DNA from 3 places in the Xanthomonas axonopodis pv. maculifoliigardeniae genome. Region 3 is predicted to be linked to each of the others. Evidence: predicted binding sites of a transcription regulator. Region 3 holds the regulator's gene; each other region holds the start of a gene.
What was found. The regulator HrcA, encoded in region 3, represses chaperone genes, less so after heat shock. The targets are predictions, from matches to a motif close to TTNGCACTCNNNNNNNNNGAGTGCNAA.
Positions count from the first base shown of each region.

Region 1: ACDH77_RS02625 (co-chaperone GroES) is a predicted target of HrcA. The motif match lies at 1,801-1,827, and genes of this name have one in related genera.
Region 2: rpoH (RNA polymerase sigma factor RpoH) is a predicted target of HrcA. The motif match lies at 1,425-1,451, and genes of this name have one in related genera.

Region 1 covers NZ_CP167998.1:594,862-598,134, forward strand. Annotated here, with positions in the region: gene ACDH77_RS02615 (endonuclease) at 1-1,469, opposite strand, end outside; RNA gene ACDH77_RS02620 (sX9 sRNA) at 1,610-1,679, shown strand; gene ACDH77_RS02625 (co-chaperone GroES) at 1,878-2,165, shown strand; gene groL (chaperonin GroEL) at 2,301-3,273, shown strand, end outside.
Region 2 covers NZ_CP167998.1:4,233,457-4,236,729, reverse strand. Annotated here, with positions in the region: gene ACDH77_RS18060 (response regulator) at 1-541, shown strand, start outside; gene ung (uracil-DNA glycosylase) at 538-1,263, shown strand; gene rpoH (RNA polymerase sigma factor RpoH) at 1,462-2,337, shown strand; gene ACDH77_RS18045 (trimeric intracellular cation channel family protein) at 2,416-3,030, opposite strand; gene ACDH77_RS18040 (NAD(P)/FAD-dependent oxidoreductase) at 3,081-3,273, opposite strand, start outside.
Region 3 covers NZ_CP167998.1:1,703,970-1,707,242, forward strand. Annotated here, with positions in the region: gene recN (DNA repair protein RecN) at 1-1,188, opposite strand, end outside; gene hrcA (heat-inducible transcriptional repressor HrcA) at 1,326-2,357, shown strand; gene grpE (nucleotide exchange factor GrpE) at 2,456-2,974, shown strand; gene dnaK (molecular chaperone DnaK) at 3,116-3,273, shown strand, end outside.

The DNA.
Region 1 (3,273 bases), 1.1 Mb from region 3:
TCGCCCTTGCGCCGGCCCCACACCTCGAAGGTGCCGCTGTTGCCGTCGGGCGTGCGGACCCAGTTGGAATTGCCCGGATATCGCCCGCTGCCGCCGCCACTGCCGTCGTTGACCTCGGTCGCCCGCTCGCCGCAGCTGCTGGTGCAGGTGGCATAGGGCTTGTTGCCGCGGTCTGCGTTGAAGCTGGTGTCGGTCAGGTACAGCATGTGGGTGTCGGTATAGGGCGCGTACGGCAGGCCGCGGTCGCCGGTGGCGCTGCCAAAGCCCAGCGAGTTGGGCCAGGTGTGCTCGCGGTTGTAGGTGAGCCCGCTGCCGGTGCCGGCGCGGTCGCTGACCTTGGCGTAGCTGCGGTTGCGGTAGGCGTCCAGGATGCGGCCGCTGTTGTTGGGATCCTCGTCGGCCATTTCCAGGATGGTCCAGGTGCTGGTGCCGCTGCCGCTGTACGGGTAGACCGTGTGCCCCTTGATGGTGGCGTGCAACGAGCAGCGCAGCTGGCTGGCGCTGGCGGTATTGACCCGCGCGTAGTACCCGGTGCCGCCGCCGCTGGCGGTGGCCACGGTGAAGGCGATGGACTGGTTGGCGGCCGGGCTCAGGCCGCTGGCATCGCGGATGGCGCTGGCGGTGATGGCCAGCGTGCAGCGCTCGCCGCCGACCAGGGCGGTGTTGGTGGACAGGGTGAAGCGGGTGCCGCTGGTCGGGTACGTCAGCGCCACGTTGCCGGAGCTGGCGCAGCTCAGCGCAAACGCACCGCTGCCCAGCGTCACCGCTTCGCTGAAACCCACGGCCAGATCGCCGGCAGCCGGAAAGCCGGTGGCGCCTTGCGTTGGTGTGGTGCTGCTGATGGTGGGAGCACCGGTACTTCCACCGCCGTCGCTGCCGGTGAAGGTCTGGCCGCGGTTGCAGGCGCCGAAGGTCTGTGCCGCCGAGCCGGCCCAGCTGAAGTTGGCCGCGCTGCTGCCGGTACCGGTCAATTGCAGCGAACTGCCGACCGCGGTGCTGTTGCTCTCGCTCACCGGCAGGTTCTGGCTGGTCACGCCGGCCGCCGGGCCGCCGCTGCCGGTGATGGCGCCTTCATAACTGAGGAACTGCACCAGCTGCCCGTTGGGGTCGACCAGCGCCACGCCGTCGTTGGGGCCGTTCTGCACGCCGTTGCTGGCATAGCTCACCGTGGCCATACGCACCTGGCTGCCGCAGCTGACCACCGTGCCGGCCGGCACCGTCGTATTGGCGTACACCACTGCCGCACTGGGGCTGTTGCCGTTGTACAGATAGATGCGGTAACCGCTCAGCGATTCGCCGGCAGTGGCCACCACTTCCACACCCTCGCCGCTGTCGCCGGAGGCGCCCGCGTCGTCGTAGTGCAGTTCGTTGATGAAGACCGCCGCATTGGCGGAGGTGGCACCGAGCGCGAACGCGCAGGCCAGGGGAAGGGTGCAACGCAGGGACACGAAACGGGACGGCAACCTCATCGACAGCTCCTTGTGATCGGGGAATGCGTTCCCGACTGTAAGGCGCGCGCATGACAGGCGATGGAACCTGGTTCCATTTCTAGAGCATTGGACCAGACCGCTATACGCCTGCCAGGTGGGCGCGCCCGGTGCCCGTGGGCATGGACCCCATTCCGGTTCCCCAGCGACGTCCGCGCCCACCTGACAACCGCTCGCTCCGTTTTGTCGGCTGCCCTCGGCGGTTCGGAGAGAAGCGGTCGGCGAAAAATTTTTGCCGCCAGCCCTTGAAAGCCGCCCGCGCAGCACAATCTCTGGCCCGCACCCGCTTGTCGGGTTTTTTCCGCGCGCTGTGCTGGCAGTCGTCATGTGCGAGTGCTAACATCGCCGATAATTTCCAGGCCAATCAAACACTTAAGAGGTCTTCTCTCTATGAGCATCAAGCCGCTTCACGACCGCGTTGTAGTCAAGCCGATCGAAGCCGACGAAGTTTCCGCCGGCGGCATCGTGATTCCGGACTCCGCCAAGGAAAAGTCCACCAAGGGTGAAGTCGTCGCGATCGGCGCCGGCAAGCCGCTGGACAACGGCAGCCTGCGCGCGCCGGTGGTCAAGGTTGGCGACAAGGTCATCTACGGCCAGTACGCCGGCAGCAGCTACAAGTCCGAAGGCGTCGAGTACAAGGTGCTGCGCGAAGACGACATCCTGGCCGTCATCGGCTGATAGCCGTTGCCGGCGGGATTCGGGAGTCGAGATTCGGGATTGGTCACCGCGGCTTGCCGCACCAATCCGCCTCTCCTCCGGATCCCGCTCTAGCCAATCCCCAATCCCCAATCTCAAATCCCGGAGTAACAACCAATGGCTGCTAAAGACATTCGTTTCGGTGAAGACGCACGTACCCGCATGGTTCGTGGCGTCAACGTGCTTGCCAATGCCGTGAAGGCCACCCTGGGCCCGAAGGGCCGCAACGTCGTGCTCGAGAAGAGCTTCGGCGCGCCGACCATCACCAAGGACGGCGTTTCCGTCGCCAAGGAAATCGAACTGGCCGACAAGTTCGAGAACATGGGCGCGCAGATGGTCAAGGAAGTCGCGTCCAAGACCAACGACAACGCCGGCGACGGCACCACCACCGCCACCGTGCTGGCCCAGGCCCTGATCCGCGAAGGCGCCAAGGCCGTGGCCGCCGGCATGAACCCGATGGACCTCAAGCGTGGTATCGACCAGGCCGTCAAGGCTGCGGTCGTCGAGCTGAAGAACATCTCCAAGCCCACCACCGACGACAAGGCGATTGCCCAGGTCGGCACCATCTCGGCCAACTCGGACGAGTCGATCGGCAACATCATTGCCGAAGCGATGAAGAAGGTCGGCAAGGAAGGCGTGATCACCGTTGAAGAAGGCTCGGGCCTGGAAAACGAGCTGGACGTGGTCGAGGGCATGCAGTTCGACCGCGGCTACCTCTCCCCGTACTTCATCAACAACCAGCAGAGCCAGTCGGCCGACCTGGACGACCCGTTCATCCTGCTGCACGACAAGAAGATCTCCAACGTGCGTGACCTGCTGCCCGTGCTGGAAGGCGTGGCCAAGGCCGGCAAGCCGCTGCTGATCGTCGCCGAAGAAGTCGAAGGCGAAGCGCTGGCGACCCTGGTGGTCAACACCATCCGCGGCATCGTCAAGGTCGTGGCCGTCAAGGCGCCGGGCTTCGGCGACCGTCGCAAGGCGATGCTGGAAGACATGGCCGTGCTGACCGGCGGTACCGTGATCTCCGAGGAAGTGGGCCTGGCGCTTGAGAAGGCGACCATCAAGGACCTGGGCCGCGCCAAGAAGGTGCAGG
Region 2 (3,273 bases), 2.3 Mb from region 3:
GCATCTGGTGGAGCGCCGTTTCACCGAGTACGTCACCGATTATTTCGACAAGGCGCTGGGCCATGAAGCCCTGGCGACCTTCATCCGCGGCTACGTGCAGCCCGAGCCGGTGGTGGGGGCGACCGTGCTCTACATCGAAGACAGCCGCGTGGTGGCCGAGGCGACCAAGCGCATGCTCGAACGGCAGAGCCTGAAAGTGGTGCACGTGCTCACCGCCGAAGATGCCTTTGCGCTGCTCACCGCCGAATCGCTGGGCCGCACCGAACGCCGCATCGACGTGGTGCTGACCGACGTGACCCTGAAAGGCGAGCTCAACGGCCGCGACGTGGTCGAGCGTATCCGCATCGATTTCGCCTACGGCAAGCGCCGCCTGCCGGTGCTGGTGATGACCGGCGACACCAACCCGCGCAATCAATCCGACTTGCTGCGGGCCGGTGCCAACGATCTGGTGCAGAAACCGATCGAAGAGCGCCTGCTGGTGACCAAGGTGTTGTTCCAGCTGCGCCTGGCACGCCTGGAGGATCAGGCTGTCACGCTATGACTGAAGGGGAGGGACGCATCCAGCTGGAACCGTCGTGGAAGGCAAGAGTGGGCGACTGGCTGCTGCGCCCGCAGATGCAGGAGCTGTCGGCATTCCTGCGCCAGCGCAAGGCGGCCGGAGCACGGGTGTTTCCGCCCGGCCCGCAGATCTTCGCCGCCTTCGACGCCACCCCGTTCGAACAGGTCAAGGTGGTGATCCTGGGCCAGGACCCGTATCACGGCGAAGGTCAGGCGCATGGGCTGTGCTTCTCGGTATTGCCCGGCGTGCCGGTGCCGCCGTCGCTGCTCAACATCTACAAAGAGATCCAGGACGACCTGGGGATCGCGCGGCCGGATCACGGCTACCTGATGCCCTGGGCGCGCCAGGGCGTGCTGCTGCTCAATGCCGTGCTGACGGTGGAGCAGGGACGCGCCGGCGCCCACCAGAACAAGGGCTGGGAAGGCTTCACCGATCATGTGGTGGACACCCTCAATCGCGAGCGCGAAGGGCTGGTGTTCCTGCTGTGGGGCAGCTATGCACAGTCCAAGGGCAAGGTCATCGACCCGGCACGCCATCGGGTCTTGAAGGCGCCGCATCCTTCGCCGCTGTCGGCGCACCGCGGCTTCCTGGGCTGCCGGCATTTTTCCAAGACCAACGACCATTTGCGGCGGCGTGGTCTGAGCCCGATCGACTGGTCGCTGCCACCGCGCAGCGCGCTGGACACCACCTCCACCGGCGCCTGAACGACGCTGGCGGCATCTCGTTGCGCAACCAATTTGTCACGGTTTGCACAGGGGCTTGGTGATACCGTAAGCCTCGAATTTGGGGTGCCGGGCTGTAGAACACCGGTGATGCCAAAGACCCGAACGTTCTATAAATGGAATGCTGGGAACTCTTTCTGTACCCGGCAGTCCAATAGTTCGACTGCTAAGATGGTGCCTATGAACCAGACTACCTCGACTGCCCTTGTGGCAAACAATCTCCCGATTCCCAGTGCGCTCGGTTCGCTGGACGCCTACATCGGTGCCGTGCACCAGATCCCGGTGCTGTCGGTCGATGAGGAGCAGGATCTGGCCCGTCGCTTCCGCGACGAGCTGGACCTGGACGCCGCGCGCGAACTGGTCCATTCCCACCTGCGCTTCGTGGTGCACGTGGCTCGCGGCTACAACGGCTACGGCCTGCCGCTGGGCGACCTGATCCAGGAAGGCAATATCGGCCTGATGAAGGCGGTCAAGCGCTTCGACCCGGACATGGGCGTGCGCCTGGTCAGCTTCGCGGTGCACTGGATCCGTGCCGAGATGCACGAGTTCATCCTGAAGAACTGGCGCATCGTCAAGGTCGCCACCACCAAGGCGCAGCGCAAGCTGTTCTTCAACCTGCGCAAGTCCAAGACCCGTCTGGGCTGGCTCAATGCGTCGGAAGTGACTGCGGTTGCCAAGGACCTGAACGTCTCCGAGCGTGAAGTGATGGAGATGGAGTCGCGCCTGTCCGGTCGCGATATCGGTTTCGACGCGTCGTCGGACGAAGACGACGATCACGGCCCGCCGTCGCCGGTGAGCTATCTGGTCGCCAATGAAGAAGACCCGTCGCAGGCGTACGAGCGTCACGACAGCGAAGACAACCAGCTGCAGCTGCTGCGCGAAGGCATGGCTGGACTGGACGCGCGCTCGCGCGACATCGTCAAGCGCCGTTGGCTGGATTCCGATTCCAAGGTGACGCTGCAGGAACTGGCAGACGAATACGGCGTCTCGGCCGAGCGTATCCGCCAGATCGAAGCCAATGCGCTGAAGAAGATGAAGGCGCTGTTCGTCGCCTGACCCTGTCGGTCTTGCGCGAGTGGTTGTACAGACGGCCCGGTTTTCCGGGCCGTTTGCATATGTGGTGTTACGCGATTGCTACTCCGGCGGGCGCGCCACCGGCAGATGCCAGCCGTAGCGGATGGCCATGAAGCGCAGGCCGAAACACACGCCGGCGCCGGTCGCCAACGACCAGGCCTGCGGCACATCCAGGACGTGCCCGATCGCGACCAGCCCGCCACCGGCGAGCGCGGCGACCGCATACAGTTCGGCCTGCAACACCACCGGCGTGCGTGCCACCAGCAGATCGCGCGCGATGCCTCCGCCGATGCCGCTGAGCATGCCCAGCAGCGTCGCGCTGAGTGGGCTGAGGTGATAGTCCAGCGCCTTGCTGGTGCCGTAGACCGCAAACAGCGCCAATCCGGCCGCATCGAAGAGTTGCACCGGGTTGCGCAGCCGCTCCACCGCTGCATGCCAATAGAACCCGGCCACGCCGGCCAGGCAGGCCACCAGCAGATACTGCGGCTGCACCAGCGCGGCCGGCGGGGTGGCGCCGATCAGCACATCGCGCACGATGCCGCCGGACACCGCTGCCGCGCAGGAGAGCACCAGCACGCCGAACAGGTCCAGGCGGTTGCGCACCGCCAAGGTCGCTCCGCTCAGGGCGAACACGAAGGTGCCGAGCAGATCCAGCAGGAACAGGACAGTTGCCACGATCGGGTCGTCGAATCAGGCCGCACAGCATCGCACGGCCTGGGCCGCTATCACCCGTCCTTGCTGCTGGGCGGCGGGTCGTCGGCGGCGCCGCCGAAGATGATGCGTGCGGCGCGCTGGTAGCTCCAGTACGCCATCGCCCAGTTCACCAGCACCACGAACCGGTTGCGGAAGCCGATTAGAAAGTACACGTGCGCAGCCAGCCAGAACCACCAGGCGACGATGCCGGACAACTTGAGCTTG
Region 3 (3,273 bases):
TAGCTGGATCAGGAACTGCCCGCCGCCCATGCCCAACTCGCCGATCAGCGCGGTGGTCGCGGCCGACAACGCCTCGGCGGCGGCGGTGCGGCTGTCGCTGAGCACGCCGGCCGCGCTGCGCCAGGCGCCGGTGGCGGTTTCGATGTGCTTGTCGAGCTGCTGCAGGCGCTCGTCGGCGCCGCGCAGGCTCTCGACTTCGGCGCTCAGGTGGTCGCGATGCGCGGCCAGTTCGTCCGGCGTGACGCGGTGTTTGCGGGCCAGGTCGTGCAGGCGGCCGAGGCGGCGCTCCATCGCCTCGAACTGGGCCGGGTCGGCCTCCAGGTCGTCGCGCACACGGTCGAGCAGGGCCAGCGCTTCCCCGATCTGGATCACGGCGCTGTCCAGCAGCGCGTCCACTTCGGCCAGCCGCGGTTCGTGTTCGGCCACGCGCGACAAATCGTGGCGGCTGTCCTGCAACAGGCCCAGGGCACTGGCGCCGTCGTCGCCGTTGAGCTGCTGGGCGACGCTGTCGCAGGCACCGATCAGCGCGGTGGCATGGGCCTGGCGGCGGTGATTGACGTCCAGTGCGGCAATCGCGGCCGGGTCCAGGTCCTCGCGCTCCAGTTCGGCCAGTTGGTGTTCCAGAAAGCCGATCCGGTCGGAGACATCGCCCTGCGCGGAGAGCGCATCGCGCTCGTCCAGCAGCGCCTGCCAGCGCTGGCTGGCCTGGCGCACCTGCTCGCGCTGGGCGCTGTTGCGGGCGTAGGCATCGAGCAGGGCGAGCTGGCTGTGCCGGGCCATCAGCGCCTGGTGCTCGTGCTGGCCGTGGATTTCGACCAGTCTCGAGGCGAGTTCCGCCAGTTGCGAGGAGGTGACCGGGCGGCCGTTGATCCAGGCGCGCGAGCCGCCGTCGGCGCGGATGATCCGGCGCAGCTGGCATTGCGCCTCGTCGTCGAGTTCGTTGTCGGCCAGCCAGCGCAGCCCGGGATGCTCGGCCGGTAGCTGGAATTCGGCCGAAAGTTCGGCGCGCTCGGCGCCATGACGCACCACGCCGCTGTCGGCGCGCAGCCCGGACAGAAAGCCCAGCGCGTCCACCATCAGCGACTTGCCGGCGCCGGTTTCGCCCGATACCACGGTCATTCCCGGCCCGAATTCCAGTTCGGTGGCACGGACAACGGCGAAATCCTTGATCGAGAGGTGTCTGAGCATGAGGTCGAGTGTGAACGCTTTGGGGAAGCTTAGGGTGGCAGGGGCAGACGGGGAATCGGACGCTTGCCATCCCCGGGGCCAGACATTATCTATGCGCTGTCTCACCGGATGATCCCATGCGCGCGTCCCAGTCCCCAATGCTCGACCCCCGCGCCCGCCAGTTGCTGCGCACCCTGATTGCGCGCTACATCCGCGACGGCGAGCCGGTGGGGTCAAAGACGCTGGCCCAGCATGCGGGGCTGGACGTCAGCCCGGCCACCATCCGCAATATCCTGGCCGACCTGGAAGACGTCGGCCTGCTCAGCTCCCCGCATACCTCGGCCGGACGCGTGCCCACTGCGCATGGCTACCGGGTGTTCGTCGACAGCCTGGTGCAGATGCAGCCGCCTGGCGAAGAGGAAGTCCGCCGCCTGCGCGCGGAGCTGGCCAGCGGCAACGGCACGCAATCGTTGCTGGGCAGCGCCTCGCAGATGCTGTCGGCGATGAGCCACTTCGTCGGCGTGGTCAGCGCGCCGCGCCGCGAGCAGTTCGCGTTCCGGCATATCGACTTCGTGGCGCTGGATGCGCGCCGCGTGCTGGCGATCCTGGTGTTTGCCGACAACGAGGTGCAAAACCGCGTGATCGAGCCGCGCCGCGCTTACGAGCCGGCCGAGCTGGAACGGGTGGCCAATTACCTCAATGCGCAGTTCGCCGGGCGCGCGCTGGCCGACATCCGCGCCTGCCTACTGCGCGAGCTGCGCATGGCCAAGAGCGAGATGGAACAACTGCTGGCGCACAGCGTGGACCTGGCCAGCGAGGCGCTGGTACCGGCCGATGCCGAGGACATGGTGATGGCCGGGCAGACCCGGCTGATGGGCGTGCAGGACCTGTCGGATCTGGATCGCCTGCGCGAACTGTTCGAGGCCTTCGCCAGCAAACGCGAGATCCTGCAGCTGCTCGAACGCACCATCCAGGCGCCGGGCGTGCGCATCTTCATCGGCGAAGAAACCGGCATGGTGTCGCTGGAAGACGTCTCGCTGGTCACTGCACCTTACGCCGCCAATGGCCAGGTGCTGGGCGTGCTGGGGGTGATCGGGCCCAAACGCATGGCCTACGACCGGCTGATTCCGCTGGTGCAGACCGCCGCCGACGTGCTGGGCGCGGCCATGGAGTCGCCCGGTACGCGATAACCGGCATCGATCGGCGCGATGCTTTGCTTGAAACACGCGCGGGCGCCCATATACGGGGTGACGTTGGGGCGGGCGTTCCGCTTGCCCGGGAACTGCATATGAACCAAGACCACCCCGAATTCGACTCCGAAGACCTGTCCCAGAACCCGCCCGAGACCGATCCGCTCAAGGCCGAGATCGAATCGCTGCGCAGCGAGATCGCCCTGGTCAAGGCCGATGCCCTGCGCGAGCGCGCCGACCTGGAAAACCAGCGCAAGCGTATCGCCCGCGACGTGGAAAACGCGCGCAAGTTCGCCAACGAGAAGCTGCTCGGCGAACTGCTGCCGGTGTTCGACAGCCTGGACGCGGGACTCACCGCCGCCGGCACCGAGCCCAGCCCGCTGCGCGATGGCCTGGACATGACCTACAAGCAATTGCTCAAGGTGGCCGCCGACAACGGCCTGACCCTGCTCGATCCGGTCGGCCAGCCGTTCAACCCGGACCAGCACCAGGCGATCAGCCAGGGCGAGGCCGAGGGCGTTGCGCCGGGCCACGTCGTGCAGGTCTTCCAGAAGGGCTACCTGCTCAACGATCGCCTGCTGCGCCCGGCCCTGGTGGTCGTGGCCAAGCACGACTGAACCGCAGCGCCGGCTGAACTGCCAGGCGCAGGCATGAAACACAGATGTGCGCCGGTGGCTTGAACACCTGCGCACCACCCCCACATCTCAGCCAGACCCGGCGTCGCCGGACACAGCTACAGAATCATCAGGAGCGTATCCATGGGCAAGATCATTGGTATTGACCTCGGCACCACGAACTCGTGCGTGTCGATCATGGACGGCGGCAAGGCCCGCGTCATCGAAAACTCCGAGGGCGATCGCACCACGCCTTCTATCGTCGCCTACACCAAGGACGGCGAAGTGCTGGTCGGCGCCTC